Regions from separate parts of the Brevibacillus sp. HB1.2 genome, predicted to be linked through region 3. Evidence: riboswitches for the same ligand, from Rfam matches in the RefSeq annotation. Region 3 holds a riboswitch; each other region holds the start of a gene.
The links. A riboswitch is a leader RNA that binds a small molecule or an ion and turns the genes downstream of it on or off. The one in region 3 is predicted to bind S-adenosylmethionine.
Positions count from the first base shown of each region.

Region 1: it holds a riboswitch for S-adenosylmethionine, as region 3 does, so the genes downstream of both, HPY28_RS00865 (ABC transporter permease) here and mtnK (S-methyl-5-thioribose kinase) in region 3, are expected to answer to the same signal.
Region 2: it holds a riboswitch for S-adenosylmethionine, as region 3 does, so the genes downstream of both, HPY28_RS06935 (aminotransferase class I/II-fold pyridoxal phosphate-dependent enzyme) here and mtnK (S-methyl-5-thioribose kinase) in region 3, are expected to answer to the same signal.

Region 1 is NZ_JABMIU010000001.1:174,883-185,844, reverse strand. It holds gene HPY28_RS00885 (FAD/NAD(P)-binding oxidoreductase) at 1-464, shown strand, start outside; gene HPY28_RS00880 (DUF1641 domain-containing protein) at 499-1,074, shown strand; gene HPY28_RS00875 (MBL fold metallo-hydrolase) at 1,101-2,519, shown strand; gene HPY28_RS00870 (sulfite exporter TauE/SafE family protein) at 2,551-3,342, shown strand; SAM riboswitch class I at 3,463-3,567, shown strand; gene HPY28_RS00865 (ABC transporter permease) at 3,677-4,609, shown strand; gene HPY28_RS00860 (ABC transporter permease) at 4,614-5,561, shown strand; gene HPY28_RS00855 (ABC transporter ATP-binding protein) at 5,575-6,597, shown strand; gene HPY28_RS00850 (ABC transporter ATP-binding protein) at 6,590-7,546, shown strand; gene HPY28_RS00845 (peptide ABC transporter substrate-binding protein) at 7,574-9,205, shown strand; gene HPY28_RS00840 (aminopeptidase P family protein) at 9,418-10,680, shown strand; gene HPY28_RS00835 (helix-turn-helix domain-containing protein) at 10,955-10,962, shown strand, end outside.
Region 2 is NZ_JABMIU010000002.1:418,864-429,825, forward strand. It holds gene HPY28_RS06890 (CapA family protein) at 1-327, opposite strand, end outside; gene HPY28_RS06895 (MBL fold metallo-hydrolase) at 422-1,069, opposite strand; gene HPY28_RS06900 (hypothetical protein) at 1,133-1,633, shown strand; gene HPY28_RS06905 (hypothetical protein) at 1,687-2,226, opposite strand; gene HPY28_RS06910 (hypothetical protein) at 2,309-2,755, opposite strand; gene HPY28_RS06915 (DinB family protein) at 2,893-3,369, shown strand; gene HPY28_RS06920 (PhoH family protein) at 3,705-5,039, opposite strand; gene HPY28_RS06925 (YhcN/YlaJ family sporulation lipoprotein) at 5,242-5,844, shown strand; gene HPY28_RS06930 (trans-sulfuration enzyme family protein) at 5,869-7,056, opposite strand; gene HPY28_RS06935 (aminotransferase class I/II-fold pyridoxal phosphate-dependent enzyme) at 7,053-8,216, opposite strand; SAM riboswitch class I at 8,311-8,430, opposite strand; gene HPY28_RS06940 (pyridoxamine 5'-phosphate oxidase family protein) at 8,505-8,963, opposite strand; gene HPY28_RS06945 (DUF5665 domain-containing protein) at 9,101-9,442, shown strand; gene HPY28_RS06950 (hypothetical protein) at 9,452-10,831, opposite strand.
Region 3 is NZ_JABMIU010000011.1:152,991-163,952, forward strand. It holds gene HPY28_RS22330 (MFS transporter) at 1-781, opposite strand, end outside; gene HPY28_RS22335 (ABC transporter ATP-binding protein) at 810-2,894, opposite strand; gene HPY28_RS22340 (ABC transporter ATP-binding protein) at 2,914-4,656, opposite strand; gene HPY28_RS22345 (GNAT family N-acetyltransferase) at 4,795-5,367, opposite strand; gene mtnA (S-methyl-5-thioribose-1-phosphate isomerase) at 5,468-6,508, opposite strand; gene mtnK (S-methyl-5-thioribose kinase) at 6,505-7,734, opposite strand; SAM riboswitch class I at 7,870-8,015, opposite strand; gene HPY28_RS22360 (anti sigma factor C-terminal domain-containing protein) at 8,112-8,279, opposite strand; gene HPY28_RS22365 (sigma factor) at 8,213-8,464, opposite strand; SAM riboswitch class I at 8,595-8,771, shown strand; gene HPY28_RS22370 (2,3-diketo-5-methylthiopentyl-1-phosphate enolase) at 8,858-10,072, shown strand; gene HPY28_RS22375 (2-hydroxy-3-keto-5-methylthiopentenyl-1-phosphate phosphatase) at 10,069-10,737, shown strand; gene HPY28_RS22380 (methylthioribulose 1-phosphate dehydratase) at 10,741-10,962, shown strand, end outside.

The DNA of each region.
Region 1 (10,962 bases), on a different contig from region 3:
AAGAGCAGCACGTATGGAAGTATGACATGCTTCATGTGACCCCTCCCATGAAAGCACCTGATTTCATTGCAAACAGCGCATTGGCAGACGCAGGAGGCTGGGTCGATGTCGATCCATTTACGCTTGCGCACAAAAGATTCCCTACTATTTTCGGCATAGGCGATTGCGCGAATCTTCCCACGTCTAAAACCGGAGCTGCTATTCGCAAACAGGCGCCAGTCGTCGAGAAAAACCTGCTCGCACTGATCAATGGTAATCCATTGACTGCCAAGTACGACGGTTATACATCCTGCCCACTCGTAACGGGGTACAACAAACTGGTGCTGGCTGAGTTTGATTACAACCTCATGCCGTGTGAAACCTTTCCTTTTGACCAATCTGAAGAGAGATTCAGTATGTACCTGATGAAAAGAGAGCTGCTTCCCATCCTGTATTGGAATGGCATGCTAAAAGGCTTGATGTAAGACAGTCTTTGAAAGAGAGGGGGAGAGCTACATTTTGAATGACAGGAAGGAACAGAGAAGCTCTGACATGTTTTTAGAGGATTTATCTGATCCAGAAGTTCAGGAAGCGATCACTATATTGATCCGAAAGCTCCCGAAGATAAAAGATACGATCCTGGCAGCCGAAGAGGGACTTGAAGTAGCCACATCGATCTTGCGCGATCAGGAATCACTACGGTATTTGTTCGAGCGAGTAGATGGTCAACTGTCCCGTTTCTTTGTTGAAAAAGAATCGATAGACGCCCTGTTTACTTTGCTTGATAAGATGCCAAAGCTCGTTAAGTATGTCAGCGTTCTCGAACAAGCTGCTGATTTTTTGGAAAGTCTCGGAAAGGATAAGCAATCGCAGCAATATTTGCTCAACGGTATGAAAACGTACATGGCTCCTGTGTCCGCGAAAGTGGAGCATGGAATGGCTGTCTTCCAAGAAGCAAAAGGAAGAGCCGAACATAATAGCGAACCCGTTTCCGTGTTCACGCTTTACAAGCTCATGAAGGATCCCACCGTCCAAAAGACACTTCGCTTTACCCAATCGCTGCTCGAAGTACTCGCGGAAAAATCAAACAAATAATAGAGGTGTAAAAGGAGGAATGCACGATGTTGTTACGTTACTTTTATGATGAAAAACTGGCGCATGCATCTTATCTGATCGGCTGCCAAAAAACTGGAGAGGCGATTGTGATCGATCCCGCCCGCAATCTGGCTCCTTATTTTCAAGTCGCAAAAGCAGAGGGGGTTTCCATTGTAGCCGCCACGGAAACCCACATTCACGCTGATTTTGTTTCTGGTGCTAGGGAACTGGGCGCAGCTTATCAGGCGAAGCTGTTTTTATCCAATGAGGGTGATGAAGATTGGAAGTATCAATACTTGGATGGTTTGAACCATCAGCTTGTACAAGATGGAGATCGCTTTTTTATCGGGAACTTGCTATTTGAAGTCATGCATACCCCTGGTCATACACCTGAAAGTATCTCCTTCCTTTTGACAGACCTCGGAGGGAATGCAGATCGCCCAATCGGAATCTTCACGGGAGATTTCGTCTTTGTCGGCGATATCGGAAGACCGGACTTGCTCGAAAAAGCGGCGGGAATGGAGGGTACGTCCGAGTCAGGTGCAAGAGCCATGTTCCAGTCCCTCCAAAAATTCAAGCAACTGCCGGATTATATGCAGGTATGGCCAGCTCATGGCGCAGGAAGTGCTTGCGGCAAAGCACTGGGGGCCGTGCCGTCTTCTACCGTTGGTTATGAAAAGCTGTTCAACTGGGCGCTATCACACGCCAGTGAAGAGGAATTCGTCAAGGTACTCCTGGATGGACAACCAGAGCCACCAACGTATTTTGCAGTGATGAAACGCGTGAATAAGGAAGGCCCTGCCTTGCTTAAGGAACTCCCTGTTGTTCAAGAGTTCAACTCGTTTGAACAGGTAAAGGAATCGCTGGAAAACGGACAGATTATTGATACGCGTCCTTTCCAGAAATTTGCGAAGGGGCATCTGGCGGGAACACTTCACATTCCTTTTAACAAGTCATTTGCCAACTGGGCGGGCTGGATTGTCGATTACGATCGCCCGGTTCACTTCATGGCCACCCCAGATGATCTGGACGGGATTTTGCAGGCCTTGCATGCCGTAGGGATTGATTATGTCACAGGCTTTATCGACAGTGGCAAGTTAATGGAAAGGGAAGTGTCTTCGCTCGAGACAATCGAAGAGGTAACACCGTTGGAGATTGCAGAACGGGTGGAAAAGGGAGAAGTACACGTAGTAGATGTACGGAATCTGGCTGAGTGGAAGGAAGGACACATTCCGGATGCACAGCACATCATGCTCGGTACGCTCGCCAAGCGGCTGGATGAGATTCCTCTCGATAAGCCGCTTCTCGTACAGTGCCGTTCCGGTGCCCGATCCGCTATTGCCGCAAGCATTCTAAAAGCAAACGGATTCAAGGATGTCATGAATTTGAGCGGCGGAATCTTGAAATGGCAAATAGACGGCTTGGCAATCGTAGAACGAGGATAAAACGAAGCGAGGTATTGCAAAGGGTGAGCGTATGACTATCGACCTTGTGATCACACTGTTTGTTATCGGTTTCGCGGGATCATTTATCTCTGGTGTCGTCGGAATCGGGGGCTCCATCATCAAGTATCCGATGCTTCTGTACATTCCGCCCGCCCTTGGATTCGTTGCTTACACAGCTCACGAAGTATCCGGAATAAGTGCAGTCCAAGTATTTTTTGCCACCCTAGCTGCTGTTTGGACTCTGCGCAAAGATAAGCTTATTCATTACCAGCTCGTTGCGTATATGGGAAGTGCCATTATTGTTGGGAGCTTGCTTGGAGGGTATGGAGGAAAATTTCTTTCGGCAGATGCTATCAATATCGTTTACGCCATCTTGGCCACCATTGCTGTAATCTTGATGTTTCTGCCAAAAAAGCGGATGGACGGACGTGAACAGACCGAGGTTATCTTTCATAAACCAACAGCCGTATTATCCGCTTTGATTGTCGGAGGCGCCTCCGGAATTGTCGGGGCAGCTGGCGCTTTTATTTTGGTTCCCATCATGCTGACCATCCTCAAGATTCCGACAAGAGTTACGATTGCTTCATCTCTTGCCATCACTTTTTTTTCTTCCATCGGTTCGACGATAGGGAAATGGATGGCAGGGGACATATTGCTGTGGCCATCCGTGATCATGGTAATCGCCAGCATCATGGCAGCGCCACTCGGTACGAAGGTCAGCAAACGTTTGGGCACCCGGATTCTCCAGACCATTCTTGCCTTGTTGATCCTAGCTACCACAATTAAGATTTGGGCTGACATCCTTATATCCACACGTGTGTGAAGATTTACTTTTTCCATAAATTATAAAGAAAAATCAATTGTCATTGAACAGCATTGACATATCCGAGTAAAATGATAAGATAAAAAAGAATTTTACGATGAAATTAAATTTCATAGAACATTCTTATCGAGAGTGGTGGAGGGGCTGGCCCGATGAAACCCGGCAACCTTGGTCTGATTGACCTTACGGTGCTAATTCCTGCGGAGTTATTCTGCGAGATGAGAAGGTGGGAACCGTGTAATCGCCCCTCTTCTTTTCGGAGAGGGGTTTTCTATATTTATAATTCTTAGTATTCATATCTTTTTACTATGTGTTATGTGAAGGAGGAAACAACGTGCTTCATTATGCGGTCAAGCGTGGCTTTCTCATGATCGTTACGCTGTGGATCATTGTCACGGTAACGTTTGTGACCATGCACCTGATTCCGGGTGACCCGTTCGCGTCTGACGCCAAAATGCTTCCAGAAGAAGTGGTAAAGAACATGCGGGCGGAGTACAACCTGGATCAGCCAATCACGGTACAGTACCTGCTCTATCTGAAAGGATTGCTGCAATTTGACTTGGGGCCCTCTATCCAGTCCAAGACGAGGGATGTGAACACGCTGATTGCAGAAGGATTTCCCGCATCGGCTATTCTGGGACTCCAGTCGTTTATTGTCGCGCTAGCAGGTGGAATCACACTGGGAATCGTAGCGGCACTCTATCACAATCGAACGCTGGATTTCTTGTCTATGTTTGCAGCCATCATCGGGATCTCCGTCCCCAGTTTTATTCTGGCGCCACTGTTGATCAAGTACTTGGCGGTCAAATGGGAGCTGTTTCCCGTTGCTGCGTGGGGGAGCTGGGAACACTCGATTCTTCCAACGCTTGCGCTCGCTATCGGTCCGCTCGCCATTATCGCTCGTTTCGTACGAGCCAGCATGCTTGAGGTTTGGCAACAGGAATACATAAGCACAGCGGAGGCGAAAGGGCTTGGCACCTTTTCTATTGTCGTTAGACACGGGATGCGCAATGCCATATTGCCGGTTCTTACCTTTATCGGTCCGCTGTTTGCCAACCTGATGACCGGAACCTTTGTGGTGGAAAAGATTTTTGCCATTCCCGGGCTCGGCAAATACTTCGTGGAAAGTATTTTTAACCGCGATTACCCTGTTATTTTGGGCACCACAGTATTTTACAGCTTTGTCCTCATTTTTACGTTGTACATCATCGACCTGCTGTATCGGGTGATTGACCCGCGCATCAGATTGACGAGTGGAGGGAAGTAGCGTTATGGCCAATCAGGCAACACAACTGGATTCGCTGTTTCGACCAGTAGACCGAACCCGGCTATCCGAGGAAATTCGGGAACGTCCCAGTCTTGGGTATTGGCAGGAGGTATTGCAGCGAGTATTCCGCAACAAGCTGGCAATGCTCGGGTTCTTCCTTCTCTTGGCAGTGGTGACCCTCTCCATCATCGGGCCGATGATCGTTCCCCACAGCCCGCATGAACAGTCATTGACGAAGGGAAATCTGCCACTGTCGGGCGAGCACTGGTTTGGATCGGATGACTTGGGTCGGGACATGTGGGCACGTACCTGGGTAGGCGGTCAAATCTCTTTATTTATTGGTGTGGCGGCAGCTGCCATCGACCTAGTGATCGGCGTTTGCATCGGCGGGATATCCGGTTATATGGCAGGGAGGAACAAGCTGGGCGACCGTGTGGACAACATCCTGATGCGATTGGCTGAAATTCTGTACAGCATTCCGTATCTCCTGGTGGTAATCCTGCTGATGGTGGTTCTGGAGCCTGGACTCGCAACGATCATTATTGCCCTTTCACTAACCGGCTGGGTCGGCATGGCCCGTCTGGTCAGAGGGCAGATCATGCAGATCAAGCGTCAGGAGTTTGTGCTGGCTGCAGAAAAGCTGGGTACCTCTCATGCCAAAATCATCATGAAACATCTGTTGCCGAATACGATCGGCGTCATCATCGTGAACTTGACCTTTACGATACCACATGCGATTTTCGCAGAATCGTTTCTCAGCTTTCTTGGGCTGGGAGTTCAGGCACCAACCGCCAGCTGGGGAACCATGGCCAACGACGCGCTGGCAGTTATGCTGAGCGGACAGTGGTGGCGGCTGTTTTTTCCGGGATTCATGATTTCCCTTACCATGTTCGCGTGCAACGCGCTCGGGGACGGTTTGCAGGACGCACTGGACCCGCGGATCAGGAAATGAGGAGGAGTACATCGTGAAGCCATTGTTGGAAGTAGATCAGTTGCGCGTCTCCTTTCGCACGTACGGTGGAGAGGTGCAGGCGGTAAGAGGGGTTTCCTTTTCTGTGAAGGAGGGGGAGACGTTGGCAATTGTCGGAGAAAGCGGCTGCGGAAAAAGTGTGACCGCCCGGGCATTGATGGGAATGATTCCTCCGCGATCCGGTCAGGTAAAAGACGGCAGCATTCGGTTTCGCGGGCGTGAACTGACTGGGCTGACGAAGCTGGAATGGCAGCAGGTTCGCGGGTCGCAGATCGGTATGATCTTCCAGGACCCGATGACCTCGCTGAATCCAACGATGAAAATCGGCCAGCAGATTGCGGAAGGCCTGATCAAACATCGAAAGCAGACGAAGACAGAAGCAAAGGAAGAGACGCTGAAACTGCTTGTAAGGGTAGGCATTCCGGAGGCGGCGAGGCGATTTGAGCAGTATCCTCACGAGCTAAGCGGAGGCATGCGGCAGCGTGTCGGAATCGCCATGGCGCTGGCCTGCCAACCGCAGTTAGTTATCGCCGACGAACCGACGACTGCGCTCGACGTGACCATTCAGGCACAGATCCTTCGTCTGATGAAAGAGTTGCAGGAACAATTGAACACGTCGATCATTTTGATCACCCATGATTTGGGCGTCGTCGCAGAGGTGGCCGACCATGTAGCGGTCATGTACGCAGGCGTAGTGGTGGAAAGCGGCCCGGTGGGAGAGATCTTTGACAACCCACGCCATCCCTACACACAAGGGCTGTTGCAGTCTGTGCCACGTCTCGATGCAGGTAAAAAAGAGCGGCTGATCCCCATCGAAGGGACACCACCGGATCTGTTTCGTCCGCCTGTCGGTTGCCCGTTCGCTGCCCGTTGCCGATTTGCCATGGAAATTTGCCTGGAGCATATGCCACAAGCGAATTCGTTTTTCAATCAGCATGAGGCAAGCTGCTGGCTGAACGACCCGCGTGCCATGAGAACAGAAGCGTGGATGATGGCAGGGAGGGAGACACATGATTGACAACATTGTAGGGGTGGAGAATCTCGCTAAATCGTTTGAGATTGGCGGGGGACAACAGGTAAGAGCTGTTGATCGAGTCTCTTTTGAAATCAGACGAGGGGAGACGCTTGGAATCGTTGGGGAAAGCGGATGCGGCAAGTCTACGCTGGGCAGGACTATCGTGGGCCTGTACCCAGCTAGTGCGGGGCGCATCCTGTTTCAAGGTAAAGACATCGCCAGGATGGATAGACGTGAACGACGGGAAGCAAACCGCCACATGCAGCTGATCTTCCAAGATCCGCAAGCCTCACTCAATCCGCGTTTACGAGTGGGCGACATTATCGCAGAAGGAATCGACTCCTATGGATTGGCAAAAGGAAAAGAGCGAGAAGAACGCGTCTATCGGCTGCTGGAGCTAGTAGGATTGCACCCAAGCCACGCAAAACGCTTTCCGCATGAATTCAGCGGCGGACAGCGGCAGCGTATCGGCATCGCCCGCGCGCTTGCGGTGGAGCCTAGTTTTATCGTGGCAGATGAGTCCATTTCTGCACTGGATGTGTCCATCCAAGCGCAAATCGTCAATCTTTTAGCTGATCTTCAGGCAGAGCGGTCTATCACCTATCTGTTTATCGCCCATGACCTGTCGATGGTGAAGCACATCAGCGACCGGATCGGCGTGATGTACTTGGGACAGATGATGGAGCTTGCACCGAGCGAGCAGTTGTTTGCCACACCGCTACATCCGTACACGCAGGCCTTGATCTCGGCTATGCCGGTTTCCCATCCAGCCCAGCGCGAAGAGCGGGAGCAGATAGTACTGACGGGAGAACCGCCCAGCCCCATTCATCCGCCAAGTGGTTGCCCGTTTCGCACCAGATGTCCGGTTGCACAAGGTGTTTGTGCCGAAACAGCGCCGGTCTGGAAGGAGGTGAGGCACGGACACTGGATCGCTTGCCATCTTGTACAGTAGATAGAGGAGAACAAGGAGGAAATCATAATGAAAAAGGGATTACTCGCTATTGCCGCATTGCTGGTGCTCGCTGTGCCTGCGCTTTCTGCGTGCAGCAGCAATAAACAGGTTGCGTCTTCCGAACAACAGACGGGAGCAGCCGTCAAACAAGTCATTACCACTAACCTGCGGGGCGAACCGTACACATTAGACCCGGCATTCGCTTCCGATACCACTTCGTACTGGGTGATAGACCATCTGTATGAAGGATTGTACCGTTACAGCGAAAATGGAGACATCAGCGAAGGCGCAGCAGAAAAGGTGGACGTCTCCCCGGACGGAAAAACCTACACATTTACCCTGCGCCCCGAAATGAAATGGTCGAACGGCGATCCGTTAACGGCACATGACTACGAATACTCCTGGAAGCGCGTGCTGAATCCACAGACCGCCGCCTATGAACCATCCGCACTCTACTACATACAAGGCGCGGAGGCATACAACACGGGCAAAGGCAGCGTGGATGACGTTCAGATCAAGGCAAAGGATGACCGAACACTCATCGTTGGACTGAAAGACCCGATCACCTATTTCCCGAAAATCATGATGAGTCGCGCCTATCTGCCGGTGAATAAGAAAGTCGTGGATCCAGACAAAAACTGGGCGGTCGAAGCGAAAGGCATCGTGACCAATGGCCCATACACCGTAGAGAGCTGGGACCACAACAGTCAGCTGACAATCGCCAAAAGCCAGAGCTATTGGGAGAAAGAAAAGGTAACGATGGACACCGTCCACTTCAAGATGGTAAACGAAGCAACCACCTACTACCAGATGTTCAAAACAGGAGCGCTTGATCTGATTGACTCCCTGCCGATCGACGTGATTGAGCAGGAAAAAGAAAAAGAAGAGTACAAATCATTCCCGGACTACAGCATTTATACGTACACGTTTAACGTAGAGGAAAAGCCGTTTACTAATGCGAAAATTCGTCAGGCCTTTTCCTACGCGATCGACCGGGATATTCTGACGAAAAACGTGACCAAGGGAGGCCAGCTCCCGGCGTACGGTTATACGCCATTCGGGGTGAAAACTCCTTCGGGTAAGGACTTCCGAGAAGAAGTGGCCCCTTACTATCAGTTTGATCCAGCCAAGGCGAAGCAACTTCTAGCTGAAGGCTTGAAGGAAGAAGGCTGGACAGAGCTTCCTCCAATTACATTGAAATACAGCACCGCGGAAAACCACAAGAAGATCGCCGAAGCGCTGCAAGAAATGTTCAAACAAAACATGGGCGTCCAAGTGAAGCTGGAAAATCAGGAGTGGAAGACGTACATCGATACGTTCAAGCAGAAAAACTTCCAGATGGCCCGCATGGGTTGGGGCGGCGATTACCTAGATCCGCTCGCGATGCTGGAGCTGTACACAGGGAAAAGCTCCCGCAACTTCACCAACTGGGCGAATCCAAAGTTTGACGAGCTGATCGAAAAAGCGAAGGTCGAACAAAACGAGGAAGTACGCATGAAGCTTTTGCACGACGCTGAAACCATTTTGATGCAGGACATGCCCGTCATCCCGGTTTATTTCAATAACGAAAACTACCTCAACAGCAAAAAGATCGAAGGCATCCGCTTTAGTGTAACCGGGACACCGGACCTGCGCTGGGCGAAAAGAGTCGCGGAGTAACGTAATCTATTAAAACAAGGAGCAGCTTGCCTAATGCAACTGCTCCTTGTTTTATGGACTCAACAATAGCTTTATTACGAAAGTCGTTTCCCAAATGATGAAAGTATCCTAAAATATAGAAGAACGGAGGAGATATGACGACCTATCAAAAGTGAAATCGGCAGATAATTATCAGACTATACTGAACTCTAAGGCGAAGGGGTATAAAACAAATGACAATAACCATGGATTCAAAAGAGTTCATCAATCGCCGTCAAAGACTCGCAGAAAAAATGCCTGATCACAGCGCGGTTGTACTATTTTCAGGGGTTGTCAAGACACGCAGCCATGACGATAAATATCCGTTTACCCCAAACCGCAACTTCTATTATCTAACCGGCATTGCGCGAAGCAACCTCATTCTCATGATCACAAAACGCGCTGGCATCGTGACCGAAACGTTATTTCTTCAGCGCCCAAATGAACGGGAAGCGAAATGGACAGGGGCCGTCTTATCGGATCAAGAGGCGAAGGAGCAGTCTGGTATCGAACACTTCGACTATCTCGATGAGTGGCTAGAGTCATTTGGAACCTTTATGAGGCGCTGCGAAGGCAAGTACTCCCTCTATCTTGACTTGTATCGCTATCTGTGGAGCGATGAGGTGACCCCCGCAGAGACTTTTGCCGAAGACGCGCAGAAGAAATACCGGAACCTGCAGATTCACGATGCGGGACTATGGCTGAAAGAACTGCGCAAGGTGAAGAGTCCGGCTGAGATCGAAGAAATTAGACGGGCGATTGCGATCACAGATGAAGCAATCCGACGCATGTGGTTGCATGCACGTCCTGGAATCATGGAATATGAGCTAGAGGCGCACTATGATTTCGCGTTGAAATCGCATGGTGTTCGCGAGCTACCTTATTTACCCATTATTGCTAGTGGGATCAATGCTACTATCTTGCACTATGAAGCGAATAATCAGCGTTCGGAAGATGGTGACTTGGTTCTCCTCGACCTCGGTGCAACATCGAACTACTATGCGGCTGATATTTCGCGAACGTTTCCCGTGAATGGTCGCTTTACAGAGCGTCAGAAAGCGATCTATCAACTCGTGCTCGAAGCAGAAATCAAGACCATCGAAGCAGTGAAGCCTGGTGTCACACTTCCACAACTAAATGATGTCACGAAACATGTCTTGACAGATGGCCTGCTACGTCTCGGTCTCATCCAAGAGAGCAGTGAGCTGTCCAAATACTATTATCATCCCGTGTCTCATCACCTTGGCCTGGATACGCACGATATCCCGGATTACAATGTTGCTTTGCAACCTGGTATGGTGATCACGATTGAACCAGGTCTGTACATAGAGGAAGAAGCGATTGGCATTCGGATTGAAGATAATGTGTTAGTAACAGAAGACGGCTGCGAGGTGCTCTCATCGCAGATCCCGAAGGAAATCGAAGAAGTGGAATTGTTGATCGGGAAAAAGGAATAGGGAACGCTTGCGAGCAAATGAGTTCATCCATTACGGTCACTAGCTTCAATTCCGAACTCTCGTAGTTTCCAATTTAAGGTACTTCCCACAATCCCAAGAATCTGTGCAGCCGCACACGCTCACATGCAAATAACCATAGCAATCTCTGTTATGGTTATTTGCATGTGAACATCCTCTTACAAAAACGATTAAAATGATAAAGAAATGTTTCGTGCACCTTCCATAATAAATCATTTGATTGTAAAATAAAGGAAAAATAAGAGGGTGATCCATTATGGGGGG
Region 2 (10,962 bases), on a different contig from region 3:
ACGGAACATCGGGATGACATTCGGGAAGAATCGTTGAAAATCATAGCTTTTCGTCGCTGGGTCCCAGACGGCATCCAACTGCTCCTGATGCATCATGATATCCCCAACAGCAAGAAGGGAGATACGCTGTTCCGGAAATCTTGATGGCAAAGTCGGAGGTTGTGTCTCCTGATGATTGGGCGCTGTCTGCGGTGGTGTTGCGGGATCAGGCGCTTTCACGTTGGGAGCTTGGTTGGTCTTATCTGCTTGGGCGATGGGTGCTGCACACCCAACCAGACTCGTGCAGGCGATAACGAGAATGAATGCCCATTTCCATGTTCGCTTCATAATGAATAGCTCCTTTAGTAAATGGTGACCCCTTCCTTTTCTCCACCACCTGACAAAATCCTCTCCCATATTTTATAAAGAATGATGAAGTGACTTAACGGAGCATGCCTGTGACAAACGGATTGTACGTTTTCTCGTAGTCGATCGTCGTCTTCGGTCCATGCCCTGGATACACAATGGTTTCATCATCAAGCTCAAACAGCTTGTCTTGGATACTGATCATCAGCGTTTCGTAATCTCCTCCGAAGAGATCCGTACGCCCGATGCTTTGGTTAAACAGAACGTCGCCACCGAAGCAGTGCTGGCCAATGACAAATGAACAGCTGCCTGGTGAATGCCCTGGCGTATGCAGCACCTGAATGTGAAAACCTGCCAGTTCCAGAGTCTGACCATCCTCCAGTTCGTGCTCGGCCCGCTCACATACGATGAGTTCAGGCAGATTCCAGCGTCGAGATCCGTTGAGATCAGGATTTGTGAGCCATTCCTGCTCCAGTGGATGAATGTAAACCGGTGCTTTTGTCAATTCTCTTACTTGGTTGAGACCACCAATATGATCCAAGTGGGCATGCGTCAAAAGGATGGCAACGACGTTTTTATTTGCGAGAGCACGAAGCAACTGATCTGGCTCCATACCAGGGTCAATCACAATGGTTTGATTGGTATCGGTGTTTGTCACCACATACGCATTGGTTTGAAATGCTCCCAACGCATAGGATTCAATGGCAAGATTTTGATTCGTCATAGGAAACCTCCTTGATTTTTTGATACGATAGAAAAAACACGCTTGCAAACATGGGGGTATGACATGCGCCATATGTACGGAATTGAACTGAATGTACCAGCCGGGAAGCTCCCTGGCTTCTATGCTCAAGTCATACATAAAATCGGAGATCATGTCAATGTCTTTGATCGGGACAAACTGCTTTTTATTTTAGAGAATCAAGCCGAACTGGAGAAGCTGGAAACCATTTTGGAGAAGTCCAACATGTTAGGCGATGCCTTTTCCCTATTGCTGCTCCCGTCAGCAACCACAATCGATCAACTCGATGATATCGGTTTTGTCTCCCAAAATGAACATTTGTATGTATATGCAGATCAAGTTGCCATCGTAACGCTCGGGGCTCCATCCCATTCAGAAGATCAGTGGGCTGCTACGGAGCAACTCCGTGAGCACATTTTAGGCGTAATACCCGAAAATACACAACAACCCGAAGCCTACCTGATCGATCAAAGCTTGATTCCACTGGCAGAGGGAATCGCGAAGGCTTATCAAGTGAAGCTCGTTTGGCACCATCCGACTAAATGAATCCTTTACACGCAAAAAAGGGAGTTCCTCATAAGCGAACTCCCTTCTCCTTTTTACGATGATTTACGATCAAATCGGAACCACGCTACTTGATTGTCCACAAGACCAAAATTGGCGGTGTATTTACTGCCCTCATATACCACTTCTTGTTCGCCTTTACTTTTTCCGTACAGCTTCTCTAGCTGTTCAGCACTGTCAAACATGGTGAGTCCTCGGTATGTTTTGAATTTTTGCCCGTCCTCACGCGGAACTCCTCCCAGCATGATTGATGTCAATTCACCTTTGTGGACTTTGATCATCATCTGGGTCTGATCAACCAGCAGCATCCCCATCACAGCATCTCCCGCACCCTGCGACATCTGCTCTACCGTGTAGCTTTGCCTTGTCACCATATCCATAAAATCAGCTTTTGTCGGCTTCAAAATATCCATCGCTTCTTTTATGTTCTGCCCGAGATACATGCCGTTGACTCCGTATTCCTTTTGATTTTCAGAGTCAAATGTAGCAGTTGGTTCCGACTGGGCCGAACACGCCGCCAAGACAACAACTGTTAATACCCAAACTGCAGTCATTCGCAAACATTTCCACATCATTCACCTGTGCCCACCTTTGCTACCACTCTTTTGGTTATCTTAGCTTATCTGGCAAGCATCGGGCAACCATAGGGAGACGAGCTTATTCTCGTGTTCCGCTGACTTTGCGGCGCGGTCGATTAGGCGGCAGATTGCTGTCCACCGATTGTTTGAAGCTCTCTAGTATTTTGAGGAGTGATGCGAAAAAAGGCGAACCAAACACCGCTACAATTCCCCACATCCAGGTTCCTAACTGCCACGAATTTTTTACATAAGCGGATTCAGCACCAGTTAAAATGAGAGCTGGATCCAGACCAAGCATGCCAAAAATGACACCAGCAGCCAATACGGAAATAAGCAGATTGAAAAAGCGCTTGTAGTGCATCAGTCTAGCAGCGTGATACTGATCTTCCCAGCAATTTTCTTTCGCCTCATAGTCCGTCGCCAAAAAGGGAACGACTGATTTAAAAGCTTCCGTGACACCTGCTGCCGCGCTGGACACCGCTGTTATATAAATCAAAAAAGAAATAGATGAATCCAACGTAACCATCATGCTTCCCCCCTTTGTACATATGTATGGAGATGGAGGGACAACTTGCAAATTTTTTACAGTTTGTATATTTCCCCTTTTCTGTTTATACGGTAACATGTTGGTGCATGTAAATATGAGGAAGGGCAGGGATTGCTATGCAGGACTTTTCTTTTGTATGGAATCAGTACGACTTGATTCGCGGAATGTTTTTGGCGAGATTGACGGAAATAACCGAGGAAGAAGCAGACGTGGTTCCAGATGGCTTTAAAAACAACATTCGCTGGAATCTTGGTCATATTCTCCTGACACAAGATTACTTGCTCTTCGGATCAGAAGGAATGAAATGTCCTCCGTATTACGCAGCCATGTTTGCTCCAGGAACCAAGCCTGCTGATTGGCAAAAAGAAGGACCTTCCCTCGAGACCTTAGCTGCAGAGCTAAAAGAACAACATGTGCGTATTAAAGAAGAATTGCATTCCCGATTGAATGATCCATTGCCAAAACCGTTTCAGCTAGGAGACAAAGGTACTATGCATACTTATGGGGAAATGATGGTCTTCACTCTTTTCCATGAAGGGATGCACATCGGATGTATTTCGTCATTGCGAAATGCGATCACAGCTGCTAAATAAGGAAAATCGGACAAAAACGCGGGAATTTATTATCCGCGTTTTTCTTTTTGCCTCCGAATCTGCAAAAAATGAAAACCGCTCCAATGAGGAGCGGTCCTTGTCGAGCCCGAATTGCTTATGGGGTTCTACCGGTTATTCTCTTTGGCTCTTCAACCTCCATCGTAGAGAAAAGTAGCTAAAGGAATCGGTTAATCTCCATACGACTTTCGTCGATTGCTTGATCATGATTATCCACGGATCTTCGCCTCCTGCAAGGCATTTCGCCGTTTACTTACATGAATCATCGGGCTCGACAAAAATAGTATGACCTCCTCGCTGTTTTTCATACATCCTCTTTACAATAAATCTGCGGCCAGCTGTGCAAGCACACTCCGTTCGCCTTTTTCCAACTGGATATGTCCAGCCAGCTTTTGGTCTTTAAATACTTCTACCACGTAGGTTAAACCGTTGTTGCTCTCATCCAAGTATGGATGATCAATCTGCTCAGGATCACCCATTAGTACAATTTTCGAGCCGTCCCCTACCCTCGTCAGGATCGTCTTCACTTCATGCTTTGTCAAGTTTTGCGCTTCATCAATGATAATAAATTGTTCGGGGATGGAGCGCCCACGAATATACGTCAAAGCTTCCACCTGCAAACTACCCATGCCTGCCAAAATTTTATCCAGATCACCTGGGCGCTTTGTGTTAAACAAATATTCCAAATTATCATAAATCGGTTGCATCCACGGTCGAAGCTTTTCTTCTTTTTCGCCGGGCAAATAACCGATGTCTTTTCCAAGCGGAACGATAGGTCTTGCCACTAACAGTTTTTTGTATTTTTGCTGGTCCTCGATTTGCAGCAGGCCCGCTGCTAATGCCAGCAAAGTTTTTCCTGTACCGGCCTTACCGGTCATGGTTACTAAAGGAATATCATCTCGTAGCAGCAATTCGGTTGCCATCCGTTGCTGTACGTTACGGGCTCGGATGCCCCAAATCGGATCATCATCTGACACAAGCATTTCTAACGTTTTTCCGTCCGGGTCGACCTTTCCAATCGCTGAAATAGATGGGTTGCATTCGTCCTTCAGCACTAAAAATTGATGAGGGTAAAAGCGATAGCGTGGAAAACAGGAGGCCAACTGCAGCTTTCTTGTCGCGTAGTAGTTCTTGATGATATCGGACGCTACCATCATCTTCTGATACCCCGGGTAAATACTGGAGAACTCCCCCACAACTCGATCCGAAAGAAAATCCTCTGCGGAAATATTCAATGCATCAGCCTTGACTCTCATGAGAGCATCCTTACTTACCAAAATGACCGGTCTTGGCTGTGGTTTTCCGTTTTCCTCCTCCTGTAAGTTTAGTGCGACCGCCAAAATGCGGTTGTCATTACTCATTTCTGTGAATTGTTTCTGAAGGCGGTGGAAAGAGGAATGATTCAGTTCCACCCGAAACAACCCGCCTGTTTCTAGGGTAATACCAGTGTGCAATTGCCCCAGCTCACGAAAACTGTCAAAGAGCCGAGATACGTACCGAGCATTGCGGCCAATTTCATCCATGTACCGCTTTTTGGAATCGATTTCTTCTAATACGACAGCTGGTATGACTATTTCGTTGTCAGCGAAAGAAAACATCGCCCTTGGATCTTGCAGGAGTACGTTGGTGTCCAGTACGTAGATTTTCTTCAAAATCTCGCCTCCTATTACCCTTCTTATATACCCTATGCAATTTTTGGAGGGATGCTCAAGTGCGGCGACGTGATGTACTACAGTCTATGTTCAGGTAGACAGAGATAGACGACCCATTGGCAGAATGAAAATCGGCAGCCCAGAACAAAATACTTGTAACCCTGCCCTCCTCAAGAAGGAAGGCAATACTGGGAAAGGGAGAATGCCTGTGAAACGGATCATGATCTGCTGCCTCGGTTTTAGCTTGTTGCTTACAGCATGCATGTCGGGCAAAAATCCACCAGCCAATCAGGCTGCACAGCCGAAGCATGCCACTCATACGCAACGCGTTCAGCAAACAGCTCCTGAGCCTGCTTATAATCAATCTTCTCAAGCCACCGCTGATCGTCTGGCCCAACTGGCAACACGTGTGAAAAGGGTACACAGCGCGACTGCTGTGGTCTTGGGTAAATATGCTGTAGTCGGTATTACTGTAGACCCGAATTTGGATCGCCCAGAAGTCGGCGTCATTAAGTATACGGTTGCGGAAGCACTGAAAGAAGACCCTCAAGGAGCGAACGCTGTCGTAACCGCAGACCCTGCCGTCGTACAGCGGTTACGGGAAATGAGAGATGATATTCGTCGCGGCCATCCTGTTGCCGGTATTACGGAAGAGTTGGCGGATATCGTAGGTCGGATCATTCCCCAACTGCCGCGCAGTGTGCAGCCTCGCGATGAAACACCTTCTCAAGTAAAAGAAAAACGCATGCACAAAGAGCCGCAAGGACAAAACAAAATCAACGCAAATCGTACAGGAACCCCTTAAAAGAAAAAGAGGTATCCCCCGGATTTAAGCCCGGGAGAATACCTCTTTTTCTTTATGGACTGGTGCTTCAGATGGCAAATGATCCAAAGCTTGCTTCAAATCTGCTACCAAGTCATCGAAATCCTCTAAGCCAGCTGACAACCTGATCAAGCCATCTGTGATTCCCCTTGCAGCTCTTTCCTCAGCAGGCATCGCTGCATGTGACATCGTAGCTGGGTACGAGAGAATCGTTTCCACTGCCCCGAGGCTGACAGCCACAATCGGCAATTTTACACGATTAAACAATGCTTTTGCTCGCTCCCGACTCCCTACATCAAAAGAAAGAACAGCCCCATGACCAGTCGCTTGTTGTGTTTGAATCAGATGACCAGGATGATCCTCCAGCCCTGTATAGTAAACGCGGCTTATTTGTGGATGCGATGACAACCAGTCGGCCAAGCTCGCGGCTGTTTTCGTGCTGACATCTAGTCGGGCTTTCAATGTTTTGAGTCCACGCATCACCAGCCAGCAGTCCTGCACACCCAAAATCGCTCCCATGCCATTCTGGATAAAGTAGAGCTGCTCCCCTAACGCAGCCTCCCTGGTAACGGCCAGGCCAGCCACGACGTCGCTATGCCCTCCAATAAACTTCGTTGCACTATGAATGACCACATCTGCGCCAAGTTCCAATGGCCGCTGGTAATACGGGGTAAGGAACGTATTATCGACAATGACGAGCAAGCCGTGCTCCTTTGCGATACGAGAAACCGCTGCAATATCTGTCACCTTTAAGGTGGGATTGGAGGGGGTCTCCAGGTAAACCCCTTTCGTTGCCGATGTAATGGCCGCACGAACGGAATCTGTATTTGTTGCATCCACGAACGTAACGGAGATGCCCATTCTCGATAATACCTTGGTCAAAAACCGAAACGTGCCACCGTATACATCTTCCGCCACTACAACATGGTCTCCAGCTGAAAACAGCATAAACACGCTGGAAATGGCAGCCATGCCAGATGAGAACGCGAAACCGCGTGCGCCTCCCTCCAGAGACGCAATAGCTTCCTCCAAAGCCTGCCTGGTCGGATTCCCTGACCTGGCATAATCGAATGTACCTGGCTGATCGATATCAGCCTGATGAAACGTCGAAGCTTGATAAATCGGAACCGACGACGCACCTGTGAACGGGTCAATGCAAGTCGAACCGTGGAGGATCTTGGTTGCAAAATTCATCGTACACTCCCCCCTACGACCAAACTAGCATTCAATGCCTGAAACAAATCGGCTACGACATCATCTGGATGCTCGATGCCAACCGACAGTCGCAACAATCGATCACAAACACCGACATGCTCTCTGACTTCTTGCGGGATATCGGCGTGAGTCTGCGTTGCCGGATACGTACACAATGACTCGACACCACCCAGACTTTCCGCAAAGGACACGATTTGCAGATTTTGCAGGAACAATCCCACCTGCTCTGCATCGTGTACGCGGAACGATACCATCCCACTATGCCCAGTTGCTTGTTGCACCTGTATCTCATGCCCCGGATGCTCTGGCAGACCTGGATAAAATACCTCCGCCACTGCCGGATGCTCACGCAGCTTTTTCGCTACAATCAAGGCATTGGATTGATGACGATCCATCCGCAATGCCAATGTTTTCATCCCGCGCACGAGAAGCCAGCAATCTTGTGGTCCAAGTACAGCACCGATTGAATTGTGCAAAAACCGGATTTTTTCCGACAACTCTCCCCCTTTTGTTACGATGAGTCCAGCCAGTACATCGTTATGTCCTGCCAAATACTTGGTTGCACTATGTAGAACGATATCTGCACCAAGCTCCAGTGGGCGTTGACAATACGGGGTTAAGAATGTGTTGTCTACAATCGTAAGGAGACCATGCTGTTTCGCCAATTGCGTTACTGCTCGAATATCGGTAATCTGCATGAGCGGATTGGTTGGTGTCTCGACGAAGATCGCCTTTGTCTCAGGGCGAATCGCATTTTTGAGTGCACCAATGTCACGCAAATCCACATACGAAAACGTCAGACCATAGCGAGAGAGCACTTGCTCGAACAATCGATAGGTTCCCCCGTACAGATCGAGTGAAACGATCAGATGATCCCCTTGGGAAAACAAGCCCATGACGGTATGAACAGCAGCCATTCCTGAGGCACAAGCGAAACCTGCATCTCCTGATTCCGCTTCAGCGATGGTCTCCTCCAAAATAGTGCGAGTAGGATTAGCTGTGCGTGTATAATCGTATCCAGTGCTCTGGCCCAAGGCCGGATGGCGATAAGCCGTTGCATAGTAAACAGGAAAGCTCACCGCCCCTGTTTTTTCATCTCTGCCTACTCCCGCCTGAATCAATTTCGTTTCCAAATTCATGTCTGTTTCTCTCCCTCCAATAGTGTACGAGGGCATCAAAAAAGCCCTCTTTCCTCTGAAAGAAGGCTTTGTTTACGTCACCGTAAGCAAATCCTTCTCATCTTTCAGAGTTTGATAACTCTGCAGGAATTAGCACCATTATCTCCCTGATAAAATACAGGTGATTGGTTGCCGGGCATCATCGGGCCAGTCCCTCCGCCGCTCTGGATAAGAAGATTGCTATTCAATTTGATTGACCCTAATACTAAAGGATCGGCAGGATTCTTGTCAACAATTTATTTCCACCCGTTAATTTACATCTTTCAAGGCGGTCATCACTTGATTGTCCAGCTTCGCTGCCGCGTTTTTGTCATACGTCTTTTCATATTGTGGTTCTACGGAAATACGGGAACCGTAAAACATAATATCACGAACAGCCTCAATTTTGATTTCTGCCATGGCCAGCTTGAGCGGAACGCCTTCCAGTCGGTCTGTTTTGACAGAAGCACGACCATTAATGGCGAAAGACGAGCCGGCACCGATCAAATGCAAGACAACTTGCGGTTCCTTCGCAATATTAGCCAAAATACGTGAGCGATTATCCACGGCAAAACGAATCGTATCGGCGGTGACAGCATACGTCCAGGACAAGGAGCTGAGCGATGGTGCTCCTGACTCATGGTCTACTGTGCCCAAGGTAACAAAACGCTCCTTTTGCAAGAGCTTGAATAAATCTTCGGAAAGAGATTGGGAAACAGTTTCAGCCATTTCAAAGCCTCCTAACAAACGTTTTGTACGTTCATTTTACCCTTCGCCTAGCTGATAGGCAAACGTTTCCTCTTCACCTTGATTCTGGTTGTCTTTTTCCCTAGACTGGTAGTAACGATACCGAATGATGGAAGGGGATGGACAGCTTGTCGCCTACAGACCGCCTCATGCAGCAAATTGATCAAGTCCTTGAAGAGCTTCAGGAAGTTCGGAAGGTAAATGAGCGGATGCATAAAATTGCGATGTTCCTGGAAGATATCCGACTAGCAGATGTGATCCAAAATTACACAGCCCCGCGCAAGCTGCTCTGGATCAATTTCCTCGCAGGTCTTGCCCGGGGTCTGGGGTTGACGATTGGTACTGCTATCGTTTTGGCTTTCCTCGGCTCCCTCTTGACGCAATTTCTTTCCATCCCCATTCTGGGGGATTACATCAGACAATTGGTGGAGTACGTCGAGACTTACAAGCAGCGGCCTTAACGCTAGAGACTAGTCTCTGTCGTCGTCACGATCGTCATCTTCATCGTCATCATGATGTTTGTCGTGCTTTTTCCAATAGCCATACGCGTTGCCGTTGGGATGCTTATCTTTCTGCTTCCCTTTTTCTTTTTTCTTTTTGTCATCATCATCGTCTTTATCCTCATCTGTTGGCTTCACAGGCTCGACAATGACTTTTGTGCTTAATGCAACGTCATCTTTCTTAACCAGCTTATCATCTTCATACAATGCGAATTGAATGGTTTTGGCACTAAAGGAATGATTCTTGTACGACAATGTCAGCGAAAACTCGCCTTTGTCATTTGGCTTAATCTCTTTTTTCTTCCCGTCAGGAGCGATCACATACAATTCAGTGTCGTCCTTTTTATTCCAGCCGCTTACTGTCCCCTTCACTTGAATGGACTTGGCGGCAGGATTGTTTACAGCAGTCGCCTTAATGGCATATACGGTCGCTTGATCCTTGTCAGGAGCGTTAACAATTTCTACCTGAACGGATTCGGAATCAACCTTCTTGCCATCCTCGTAAACCTCGATCAAGGCTTTTTGATCTTTTGCTGCTTGTACATCCTTTACTGAAACTGTGAAGCTGCCTACGCCGTCCCACAGCTTCTTCACGTTTGCGTCTTTTTTCACGCCATTATAGGTGACAGTTACTTTGTCTGCCCCTTGCTTGACAATTCCTTTTACTTTTAATTCCTTTTTCTTCGCATCCAATACAGACATGGTATGGATGATCATTTCCTTATCTTCTTCTGCTTTTGGTACGATCTTTACTTTTTCGCTATCGACCAGCTTGCTGCCTTCATAGGCACTCACAGTTACATACGGTTCATAGGATGCATCTGGAGCTTCAAAGCTGACCGTAAAAGAGTGCTCCTTGGTCGGAACGACTTCAATAATGTCGGAATTCGGCTTTTTCACAACCACCTTGGTGACATCCGAAGTCACAATCCCCTTTATGTACACCTTGTTATTTTCAGTCTTGGCATTTACGCTCACGATTTCTTCATCATTGTCTGTCAAGCGCACTTCCAGCCAAATATCGCCGTAGTACTCGTTGTAAATACGCTCCCACTCCGCTTTGTTTTCTTCCATATAGGTTTGCAGTTTCGTATTCAAGTTGATTTCTTCTACAATGATGTACAAGTGATCCGCTTGATTCTTCAAGAGCATGTTCAACGTGGTTGGATCATTTTGGGCAAGTTCTTTCAGATTGTAGCGCGTTACTTGTTTCCCTTCGTCATTCATGACTACCTTTGTGGCACTTGGACTAGCAATCGAGCTTGCATCGGCAAAAATTGGCGTCAAACAGCCAAGAATACCTGCAGCTGTCACCACTGCTAATACGGGCTTGGTCATGTACTTTTTCAATGGTAGTTCCCCCTTCTAGTCTGGCAAAATCCCCCTGGTTGCTTGGGGCATGAATATTGACGGGAAATCATTTTCAAAAGTTGCATCCTCCAAGAAACCGCGTCTTATTACCTACAAAAAGCGCTTGATAC
Region 3 (10,962 bases):
CACTCAATGCCCCCAACGGCATCTGCAAAATAATACTTCCCACGACAAACGACGGAAGGATCAAGGAAACCCATTCAACAGACAAGCCAGTACGCAAAGCATAAACGGGAAAACTGCCGTTGAGCGACGTCTCCATGAATCCGAACAAAAACGAAGGAATCAGCGCCAACCAAGCAAGTCGCAAAACAAATGCGTATTTGTTTTGCTTCTTTTCCGTTTGTTCGATCTGTGCAGGGAACTCATTTTTGATCCGGGATAATAATAAGAAGGCAATCAGATACAGAACGAGCAAGCCTCCAAAAGGTACCCAAATCCCCAAATGGAGCACGCTTAAGCCTAATGGACCAATGCTAAAGCCCACGCCATATGCCAGCCCGTAAATGGAAAGATCGCGTCCTCGATTCTCGGGAGCTGCGATCTTGGTCACCCACATTTGGCTGGCGTAATGTAAACCACTATCGCCCACTCCCATCAGTAAACGTAATACGAACCAGATCGCCAAATGGCTGAACATCGGGATGAGCGCTGTTGCGATCGTCACCAACAGCAACCCCCATAATATTGTGGATCGGTATCCAATGCGCCGCAGTGGGATTTCCAAAAATGGATTGACCATGACCATTCCAATATACAAGGCGGCGGCGTTGAGTCCATTCATCACGGATGAAACACCTTGTTTTTCCAATAAAACCGTTAGCATCGGGATCGTCAAGCCTTGGCTTAACCCCGCAATGCCGACAACCAAAATCAACACCCAAAAGGTGTAACGTGACTGTGACATGGTGTTGTTTCTCCTTCCTAGCTCCCTACTAAGCACTCTCTACGGAAGCACTCCCCTGTTGAAGCTGATACATTTTTTGATAAAGACCATTTTTCACCATGAGTTCATCATGTGTACCTCGCTCCATGATTTCTCCACGGGACAAAACAAGAATCTGGTCGGCGTGCTGAATCGTCGACAATCGATGAGCAATAATGAATGTCGTCCTACCTTTTGATAGTACATGCAACGCTTCCTGAATGGCTAGCTCTGTTTCACTGTCAATGCTTGCCGTTGCTTCATCCAAGATCAGCATCGCGGGATCAGCAGCCAATGCCCGAGCAAAAGAGATCAGTTGGCGTTGGCCTGCGGATAACGTCATGCCTCGCTCGACGACTGGTTCGTCATAACTGCCCGGCAGCTTGGAAATGAATTCGTCAGCACGTACCGCTTTTGCCGCCCGCTTCACTTCTTCATCCGTAATCGTATCGTTGTACATGCGAATATTGAATCCAATGCTTCCCGTAAACAAGAACGGGTCCTGCAAAACCAGTCCGACATGACTGCGCAGCGAGTGCGTATCAATCTGTCTCATATCTTGCCCGTCGATCAAAATGCTCCCTTTCGTCACCGGATAGAACCCGAGCAGCAAATTCATCAAAGAGCTTTTTCCCGATCCAGTGTGCCCTACCAGTGCAATCGTCTGACCAGGCTGCGCCGTAAAAGAGACGTTATTCAAGACGTAATCGTCACCCTGATAAGCAAAAGATACGTTATCAAAAACAACCTCTCCACGCGGGCGCTCGATTTGTGCACCAGCTTCTCTCTTCTCCGTAGTCTCATCCATAATTTCGAAGACGCGCCCCGCTGAAATGGTCGCCTGCTGCATTTGTGACAACCGATTCATGATCATGTTGATCGGCTCGAAAAAACGCCCCATGTAATCAACAAAAGCAAAAAGCGCACCAAAGGAAATTGCGCTGTGGAAGGAACTCGAGCCGTAATACCAAACGATCAGGGTCAAGGAAATTTTCCAGATCAGATCTACCGCTGGGCGCAAAAGCAAGGATTCGAGATTAATTTCTTTCATCCGCACCTTGAAGTAGTCTTCATTTACATCAGCAAACTCCTTTTGCACACCTTTCTCCCGACGAAAAGCCTGCACGATCGTCATGTTCTGGATCATTTCATTGATCGTTGTATTCATGTCACCGAGCTTTGCGCGAATCACCGCATAGTAGCGAGAACTGTACTTTTGATACACGTAGACTAACAGTACGAGCACTGGCACCGTCAAAAAGCAGAAGAGAGCGAGCTCAGGCTGCAAGATGTAGAGCGCGATCAAGATTCCGATCAAATAAAGACCATTCTGCACAAACGTCGCGAGTACACTCACATATAGCTCACGAATGGCTTCTGTATCATTGCTCACACGGGAGACAAGCGCACCGACTGGCGTTTTGTCAAAAAAGGCAACCGGGAGCTTTTGCAAATGGATAAACAGCTTCATCCGCATTTGCTGAATGATGCGCTGCGCGATCTTTTGCAGCCACAAAATCTGGACGTAGTTGAAACCAGCTGAGAGCAAGATCAGTGCTCCATAACCTGCGGAAAGCCAGACAATGGGCAGGACATCCCCTTGATACATCGCCTTGACTTCCTCTGCGGTCAGCCGAATGCCTGTGGAGGTCATCTTTTGACCTGATTGATCCTTCGTTGTTACCTCGAAGCGTTCCCTGCCGTTTTCGGGCGTAATTGGGGTGAATTGCTTCTCCGTGTTTGGATTCACCTTGCCGGAAACCAAGTAATAGGTCGTGCCTTCTGTCAGCACGGTTCCTTCTTTTTGACGGATACTATCCAAAGCAATACCCGTCTTTGCTGCAACATCTTCACGAATATAGTTCGTACTGTTCAGTGAGGCGACCTGCCCCGCTGCTTGTGATGGCACTTCGTCCAGTTGATACCAAGGCTTTTGGATCGCTAGGATGTGATTATCGATTATGACCTTGGCTAAAAAAGGACCCGCCAACTCTGCACTCGTTCCCAGCAAGAGCAGGAACAGCGCGCCCAGTATTTGCTTTTGAAATGGCCTGGCGTACTCGGTCAAACGCCCCCATACATTTTCTTTGCTCATGAAACGCTTTCCCCCTCTCTCAACCAGCCACATCCTGTTCCATTTGCTGACGACGATACTGCTCTGCATACCAGCCGTTGCGCTGCATCAGCTCGTCATGTGTCCCCCGCTCAACGATCCGTCCCTCATCCAGCACGAGAATCAGTTGTGCATGCTGTACGGCAGACAGACGATGAGCGGTAATAATCGTCGTTTTATCTGCGCGCTCCTGTCTCAGATGACGCAGGATACTCTCCTCAGTCCGCGCATCCACAGCCGATAAAGAATCGTCGAGAATCAAGATACCCGCATCCATCAAAAGAGCGCGCGCAATGGAAATACGCTGTTTTTGCCCACCGGAGAGGGTGACCCCCTTCTCTCCAACCATGGTTTGCAATCCAACTCTGAATTGCGCCAGATCTCTCTTCATCTCCGCAAGCTCCAACGCATGCATCACGTCTTCGGTCGTCGCTTGTGGTTTCCCAAATGTAACATTTTCTGCAATTGTCCGTGAGAACAGCAAATGCTCCTGAGGCACATAGCCGATTTTTTCTCGCAGCGTATCGAAAGCAAGTCCCTCAATCGGGATGCCCCCGATAAACAGAGCTTGTTCCTTCATCTGATATTGATGCAATAAAGCACGGCATAGCGTCGACTTGCCGCTTCCTGTCCGTCCGACAATCCCAAGCGTCTCTCCTTCGCCCAAATGAAACGAGATGTCGGTGAGCGCCTGCTTGTCAGTCCCCGGATACGTAAAGGAAAAATGGCGTGCTTCTACGGTATTGGCGATTTGGCTCGTGACCGGATTCGCTGCCTCCGTCACATCTGGCTGCTCCACCATTAGCTCTGTAAAACGCTTGTGGGAAGCACCACCGCGCTGCAACACATTGACTAGCCAACCAAAGGCGAACATCGGCCAAATTAAAAGTCCCAAGTATAAATTGAACGCAACCAAATCCCCTAAGGAGATGACGCTGGTGAACACCAAATACGTCCCATAGCCCAGCCCGATCAAAAAGCTGAAGCCAATAATAATCGCGATTGTCGGCTCGAACAGGGCGTCGATCCGCGAAACGCTCACATTTCGCTCCAACGTTTTTTCACTGACCCGGCGATATGCCTCGATATCGGCCTTTTCTTGAACAAATGCTCTCAATACCCGAACGCCCGATACGGATTGTTGAACATGATCATTCATCTCTCCGAAGGCTTCCTGCGCTAAGTAAAAGCGCTCATGTAGCAACCTTCCATAGTACGCTGTTGACCAAGCCAAAAACGGCATCGGGATCAGTGCAGCAAGCGTCAGCTTCCAATCAATCGCGGTCACCATGACGCCCAGCGTTAACAAGGTCATGAACAACGCATCGACAAGCGTAAGCACTCCTGTACTAGCTGTTTGTTCAATGGCAGGAATGTCGTTGGTAGCGACGGCCATCAGATCCCCACTGCGTTTGCGATGAAAAAACGACGGGGTCATTCTCGTCAAATGGGCAAACAGTCGCTCGCGCAACGTCCTCTCCAGTATCAGGGCTCCCCCATTTAACAAGAACCGCCAGAGAAACCGCAATCCATACAAGCTAACACCCAAAACGAGCAAGATGACCACTGTTTGCGTCAAGTCAGCGTTTGTCAGGGAACTGTTGCGAATCGAATCCACCGTGTCCCCGATTAATTTCGGTGGCCAAAGCATGAGGACATCAATAATAAACAACACAGAGATTCCAATGACGTACCGTTTCCAATAGGCACGGAAAAACCAAGATAATTGCCGAAGTGTCTGCATGTAAATCACCTCTATTTATTCAAACCTAACAGCACGACTAAAAAAGGGCTTGCGAATCACACGCAGCCCTCTTGATCTGTCTTCACCATCGTAATTGACAGAATTTTCATTGTCAATCGAAGCATACAGTTCAATCTACTATTTTTTATCGGTTTTCCAGTCCAGCCATTCCTCTTTTAGCAGGCTGTAAGTGGCATGATCCACGTAATGATCGTAAAGGAATTCATTCCGGCGGAGTATCCCTTCCAGTTGAAACCCTAATCGTTCCGGAATTGATCTGCTCTTATCGTTTTCCGTAGCAGCCTGAATCGTTACTTTTTCCAAATCCCATGACCCGAAGATCAATACGTCCAAGTAGGTCGCCACTGCTTCTGTCATCAGGCCTTTGCCTTGAAATTGTGAACCCAGCCAGTAGCCAATAGACGTCTTTTTGTTGATCCAATCCACCGTATGTACGCCGACTGTACCAGCCAGACGTCCTTGGTACCAAATGCCGTAGTTGATGCCGCGATTATCGTTGTACTGATGGATCGTCGCTTGGATGAATTGGCGAGAATCCTCTACCTTCTTCGTATAATTCAGCCACGGCAGCCATTCCATAAGATTCTCCCGGTTCGAATCCGTAAGCAAAAATAACTCCTCAGCATCTGCTAATTCTAATTGTTTCAAGTACGTATCTTCATTGATTGCTATCCGTTGAATCGTTTGCATACGAATCTCCCCTTTTCTTGGATATTTTACTGGAAAACGCCAAAATGAGCAAAAAAGCGCCCGCCAGCAACAGCAGGGCGAACGCTTATCAATCATTCTTTTATGGTTTGCTATTGCCGATCTCTTCCGGCTTGAAAATACCTGTCTCCGTGACGATCGCTGTAATGTACTTCGCAGGCGTTACATCGAACGCAGGATTGTACACCTTGATATCGTCTGGAGCTACCTGTTTGCCCAAGCCATGGGTAATTTCCTCAGCTGGACGCTCTTCAATCGGAATATCTGCGCCTGTCGGTGTATCTAGATCGACGGAGGACAAGGGAGCTGCCACGTAAAAAGGAATGCCATGAGCTTTTGCCAATACTGCTACCCCATACGTGCCGATTTTGTTGGCGACATCGCCATTCGCTGCTACGCGGTCTGTACCCACGATGACAGCCTCTACTTTCCCTTGGGACATAACCATCGCCGCCATGTTATCGCAGATCAGCGTCACATCAATCCCTGCTTGCTGCAATTCGAATGCAGTAAGACGAGCGCCTTGCAGGACAGGACGGGTTTCGTCCGCGTACACCTTCAGGTTCCAGCCGCGTTCCTTTGCCAAATAAAATGGAGCGGTAGCCGTACCGTACGCTGCTGTAGCCAATGCGCCTGGATTACAGTGCGTGAGAATTCCCATACCGTCATGCAACAGAGAGAGCAGATGCTCTCCAATGGTCCGGCATACTTCAGCGTCTTCCTTTTGAATCGTCAGTGCTTCATCGAGCACAGCCGCCTTCAACTCGGCAATCGACGCTCCGCTTTCTTTTTCAACACGAGCTTTGATGCGATCCAACGCCCAGAACAGATTCACGGCTGTCGGACGGGAAGAGCCCAGGTAGTCTGCCTGCTGGTTCAGTTCCTGCCAAAACTCGTCGTAGTTACTCGCTTCACTGCCACGAATACCAAGGTAGAGCCCGTAAGCCGCCGCCATGCCAATCGCCGGTGCGCCTCGTACTTCCAAGCGACGAATGGAACCCCATACTTGCTCGGAGGTAGTCAAGTTCAAATAGATCGTTTCTACTGGCAGACGCGTCTGGTCAAGCAAGACCAATGCGTCATTCTCCCACTTAACAGGTGCCAATTGAGTGCTGGTTGTCATACTGTTGTAGCCTCCTGATAGTAACGTTCGGTCACAGTGCGTACGATGTCCGTGATATCTGTCGATTCGTCGATGCCGCCGCGACCGAGAATCAGCGCTTCTCCAATCGAGAGAGCCAGACGCTCTGCTTCTGCGCGAGTCTGGTCGTCTTCAATGGCATTCAGGTCCGCTACGCCTGCCAAGCCGATGACACGGCGCAAGATTTTGCATCCGGCATAGCCTGCTGTATCCTGAATCAAGCGCTTCACGTAGCTTTGCCACAGTCCCTCGACATGGGCGCTGCGCTCTTTGGCTTGCTTGTGCCAGAGCTGAACGAATTGCGAAACGAATTCATTCCAGACATCCTCGACCGTTTCCAGTAAGTATTCGCGGTACGCTTCCCGTTCTCCTTGATCTTTTTGCAAACCGTGCTGTCCTGCGTAGTTGAGCAATAGATTGGCAATGACCGCCCCGATGTCAAAACCGATTGGACCGTAGTAAGCGAACTCTGGATCGATTGCTTTCAAGCTGTTTTCCGTGATGAAAATACTTCCCGTATGCAAGTCACCATGCAGCAGCGCTTCCGAGCGCGTAAGGAAATCGTATTTCAGCTTGGCGATTTCCAGCTTCAGCGGCCTGTTGTTCCAGATCGCCTCGACTTCCCGGCGAATCAACGGGTTGAAGTCGTTGGTAGGCGCATTTTCATACGGATCGGTAAAGACGAGATCTTCCGTGATTTTGCATAATTCTGGATTTATGAATGTTCCGACTAGCGCTTTTTTATCGTACGGATGCGCGCCCAGATCGGAGGTGAAGAACAAGGTTTGCGCGAGAAAACGACCAATTTGCTTCGCGAATAGTGGGTACCGCTTTCCTTCGATCAGACCTTTGCGCATAATGATGTGGTCCCCGACGTTTTCCATGACAGTCAACGCAAGTTCCCCATCGAAATGATACACCTGCGGCACCAAGTCTGGAACGTATTTGTGCTGAATGCGGAGTGCCTCGCTCTCGATACGAGCCCGATCAATCGTAAGTGGCCAAGATTCTCCCACGACGCGGGCAAAAGGCAGTGCTTGTTTGACAATGACGCTCTTACCGGTTGCCAGCTCCTGAATGTCAAAAACCAGATTGAGATTGCCATCCCCGATTTCACGGCTGGTCAGCTCTGCTCCTTCGCTAAAAAGACCCGGTATTCCTTTTACGTACTCCACTGCTTCCTGTTCAGTCAATGCGCGATATGCCATGATTCCAAAACTCCCCTCTACGTATTTTTCCTCTATCTCTACTTGTTTTGTTTGAGTACCTGGAGCAATAAAAAGACCTCTTTTCCCGAAGAAAAGAGGTCGCTGTCGTCACGTGTAAGAACCGTGTTGATGTCCCCCTTATCTTCCAGACTACTTTTGTTTCTGCAGGAATTAGCACCGTGCATGTCGCCTGTCAATCAGTCGCTTCCTCGCGTCTGAATGGCGTCATGTCGGTTGCCGGGTATCATCGGGCCAGTCCCTCCACCTTCTCTGGATAAGGTATCCAAAACGTATTCGGTTTTTGATTTAGTTTGAATCATACAACCAACGCTTCCACGATGTCAACACCCTTTTGTGCAAAAATTCGCACCTTGCTATCAGTAGCTGTATTGTGTTCCCAATGCCGCAGGTCGCTCCAAATTCCACCAGTCTTTCTTGCCTAGAAACGCTGCTGTTATCGACTTTTCGGCCTTGAGCTTCAGCAGTTCTTTGGTAGGTCCGGTGAGGACGGCTCCGTAGATTCGCACTCCGTTTTGAACAGCCAAGGCCGTACTTTTTCCCCACGGTAGTCGTCCAAGGAAGAGTAGGCGCGACAAAAGGTTTCCTGTGTCAGATCCTCTGCCAGCCTCTCATCTCGTGTCAGCCAGAAAAGATAGCGGTACATATCGTTTACATGCAGCCGGTACACATCCTCCAGACCTACTTTCCCAAGCCGTTCACACCCCTTCATCCCTTACCACGAAGGAAGTGCCAAATAGTTTCACCTTCGTCTCATTTTTCTTCTAACCTGCTGCACATTCTCTGCAAAAACAAGGATTGACTCCTGACAATGAACGTCATATCATGGGGGAAACGAATAACTCTTATCGCGAGCTGGCTGAGGGACTGGCCCTATGATGCCCGGCAACCGGCGCTATACCATGAATCGTACGCGGATGATGCGTACCTTGGATAGCGAAACGGTGCTAATTCCAACGGATAAGAGTCGAGATAGAGCCTCTTTGGCTTGTTTCGGCTACTGACCCGAGAGATGAGAGGAGACGAGACGCTTTCATAGTCGACAACCGCCTCCCCGCTCAATGGGGAGGCTTTTTTTAATCATTCAAGGAGGATGAGACGTACCATGAGTGAACAACGTATCCTCGTCACCTATCTCACACAAGCGAAAGACTTGAACAAGAAAGCGCAAGCCATTGCTGTCGGCATGACAGTCGGTTCCTGGACGGACCTGCCGCTTGCCAAGCAAGCTGAGCTAGCGCCGTATCTGGGTGAAGCCGTGAGTGCGACACCGCTTGCGACACTGGAAAACGGAGAAACACGCGGTTTGATTACCGTCAGCTATCCGACCCGCAATTTTACAGCAGACATTCCATCCTTGTTGACCGGAATATTCGGCAAACTGTCTATGGATGGCAAAATTAAGCTCGTCGACATCGTTTTCCCTGACTCATTCCTTCAGGCTTTTCCTGGACCGAAGTTCGGCATTGATGGTCTGCGCGAACGTTCAGGGGCACATAACCGTCCGCTCTTGATGAGCATTTTCAAATCGTGCCTGGGCCTTCCTTTTGATGACCTGAAGACGCAATTCCGGGCACAAGCCTTGGGCGGAGTCGATCTCGTGAAAGATGACGAAATCTTCTTTGCAGATGATCGCGCTCCTTTTATCGAACGGATCAAAGCGTTCAAGCAAATCGCCCAGGAGACAGAAGCCGAAACAGGCAAGCCCGTCCTTTATGCAGCCAACCTGACTGGACCAGTGCATGAGCTGAACGAAAAAGCGAAACGTGCGGTAGATGCAGGTGCTGACTGCCTCTTGTTCAATGTGCTGGCCTTTGGATTCGATGCCCTGCACCGTTTGGCAGCCGATCCCGATGTACGCGTACCGATCATGGCGCATCCAGCATTGGCAGGCGCTTACTATCCATCACCTGACTACGGTATCGCCACCCCGCTTCTGCTCGGAACCTTGATGCGCGTAGCTGGTGCAGATTTGGTACTCTTCCCATCTCCATATGGCAACGTCGCCTTGGACAAGACAGAAGCGTTACAGCTCGCCAAGCACTTGACCGACCCACTGAATGGTGTGCGCCGATCCTTCCCGGTTCCATCTGCCGGCATTCATCCTGGGCTGGTTCCACAGCTTTATCAAGACTTCGGTCTGGATCAAATTGTCAATGCAGGTGGTGGAATCCACGGTCATCCCGGTGGAGCAACCGCAGGAGCGAAAGCATTCGTCGCCGCGATTGAGGCTGTCACCGCAGGCCGAACACTGGAAGAGGCTGCCGCAGAATCGCAAGAACTGGCGATCGCCCTGGAAAAGTGGGGTGGTGCACGATGAGCAAGAAGCTCGTCCTGTTCTGCGATTTCGACGGAACGATTACCGAAAAAGACAACATTGTAGCGATTGTCCGCAAGTTTGCTCCCCCTGAGTGGGAAGCCTTGACGGAGCAAATCCTTTCGCAAAAAATAAGCGTTCAAGAAGGGGTAGGCAAGCTGTTTCAACTCTTGCCCTCCTCCTTGCGCCAGGACATTATCGATTTCATTGTCCAAGAAGCGACGATTCGCCCGGGATTTGCTGAATTCGTGAGCTATTGCCGCGAAGAAGGCATTGAGCTGTTGATCACGAGTGGCGGCATCGACTTTTTCCTGGAGCCTATCCTGGCACCCTTCGATCTTACCGATGTACCGATCTACTGCAATGGCAGTGATTTCAGCGGAGAGCGCATCACCATTACGTGGCCCAACGCGTGCGATGAGCATTGCACGAACGGCTGCGGCATGTGCAAGACGACAATCATCCGCCGGTACGATCCAGCAACCCATTTCCGCATCGTCATCGGCGACTCTATCACTGATTTGGCTGGAGCCAAAATCGCTGACTATGTGATTGCCCGTCACTTCCTCGCTGACAAGGCGGAAGAGCTGCAATTGTCGCATAGCAAGTTTGCCACATTCCACGATGTGATTCGCATTTTACAGCAAGTCCAACAGGAGGTCGTCTAATTCATGACTGCAACACTCGAACAACGTCTGGATGCCTTTCGCCGTCTGGATGACGCCAAGCTGACATTTGCCCGCCGGGATTGGTTTCCCGGCACCAGCGGCAATCTCTCTATTAAAATACAAAACGATCCCTTGCAATTTGCCGTAACCGCAAGCGGCAAAGACAAAACCAAGCTGTCCCCCGAAGATTATCTGGTCGTAGATCAAGACTCGCGTCCGGTGGAT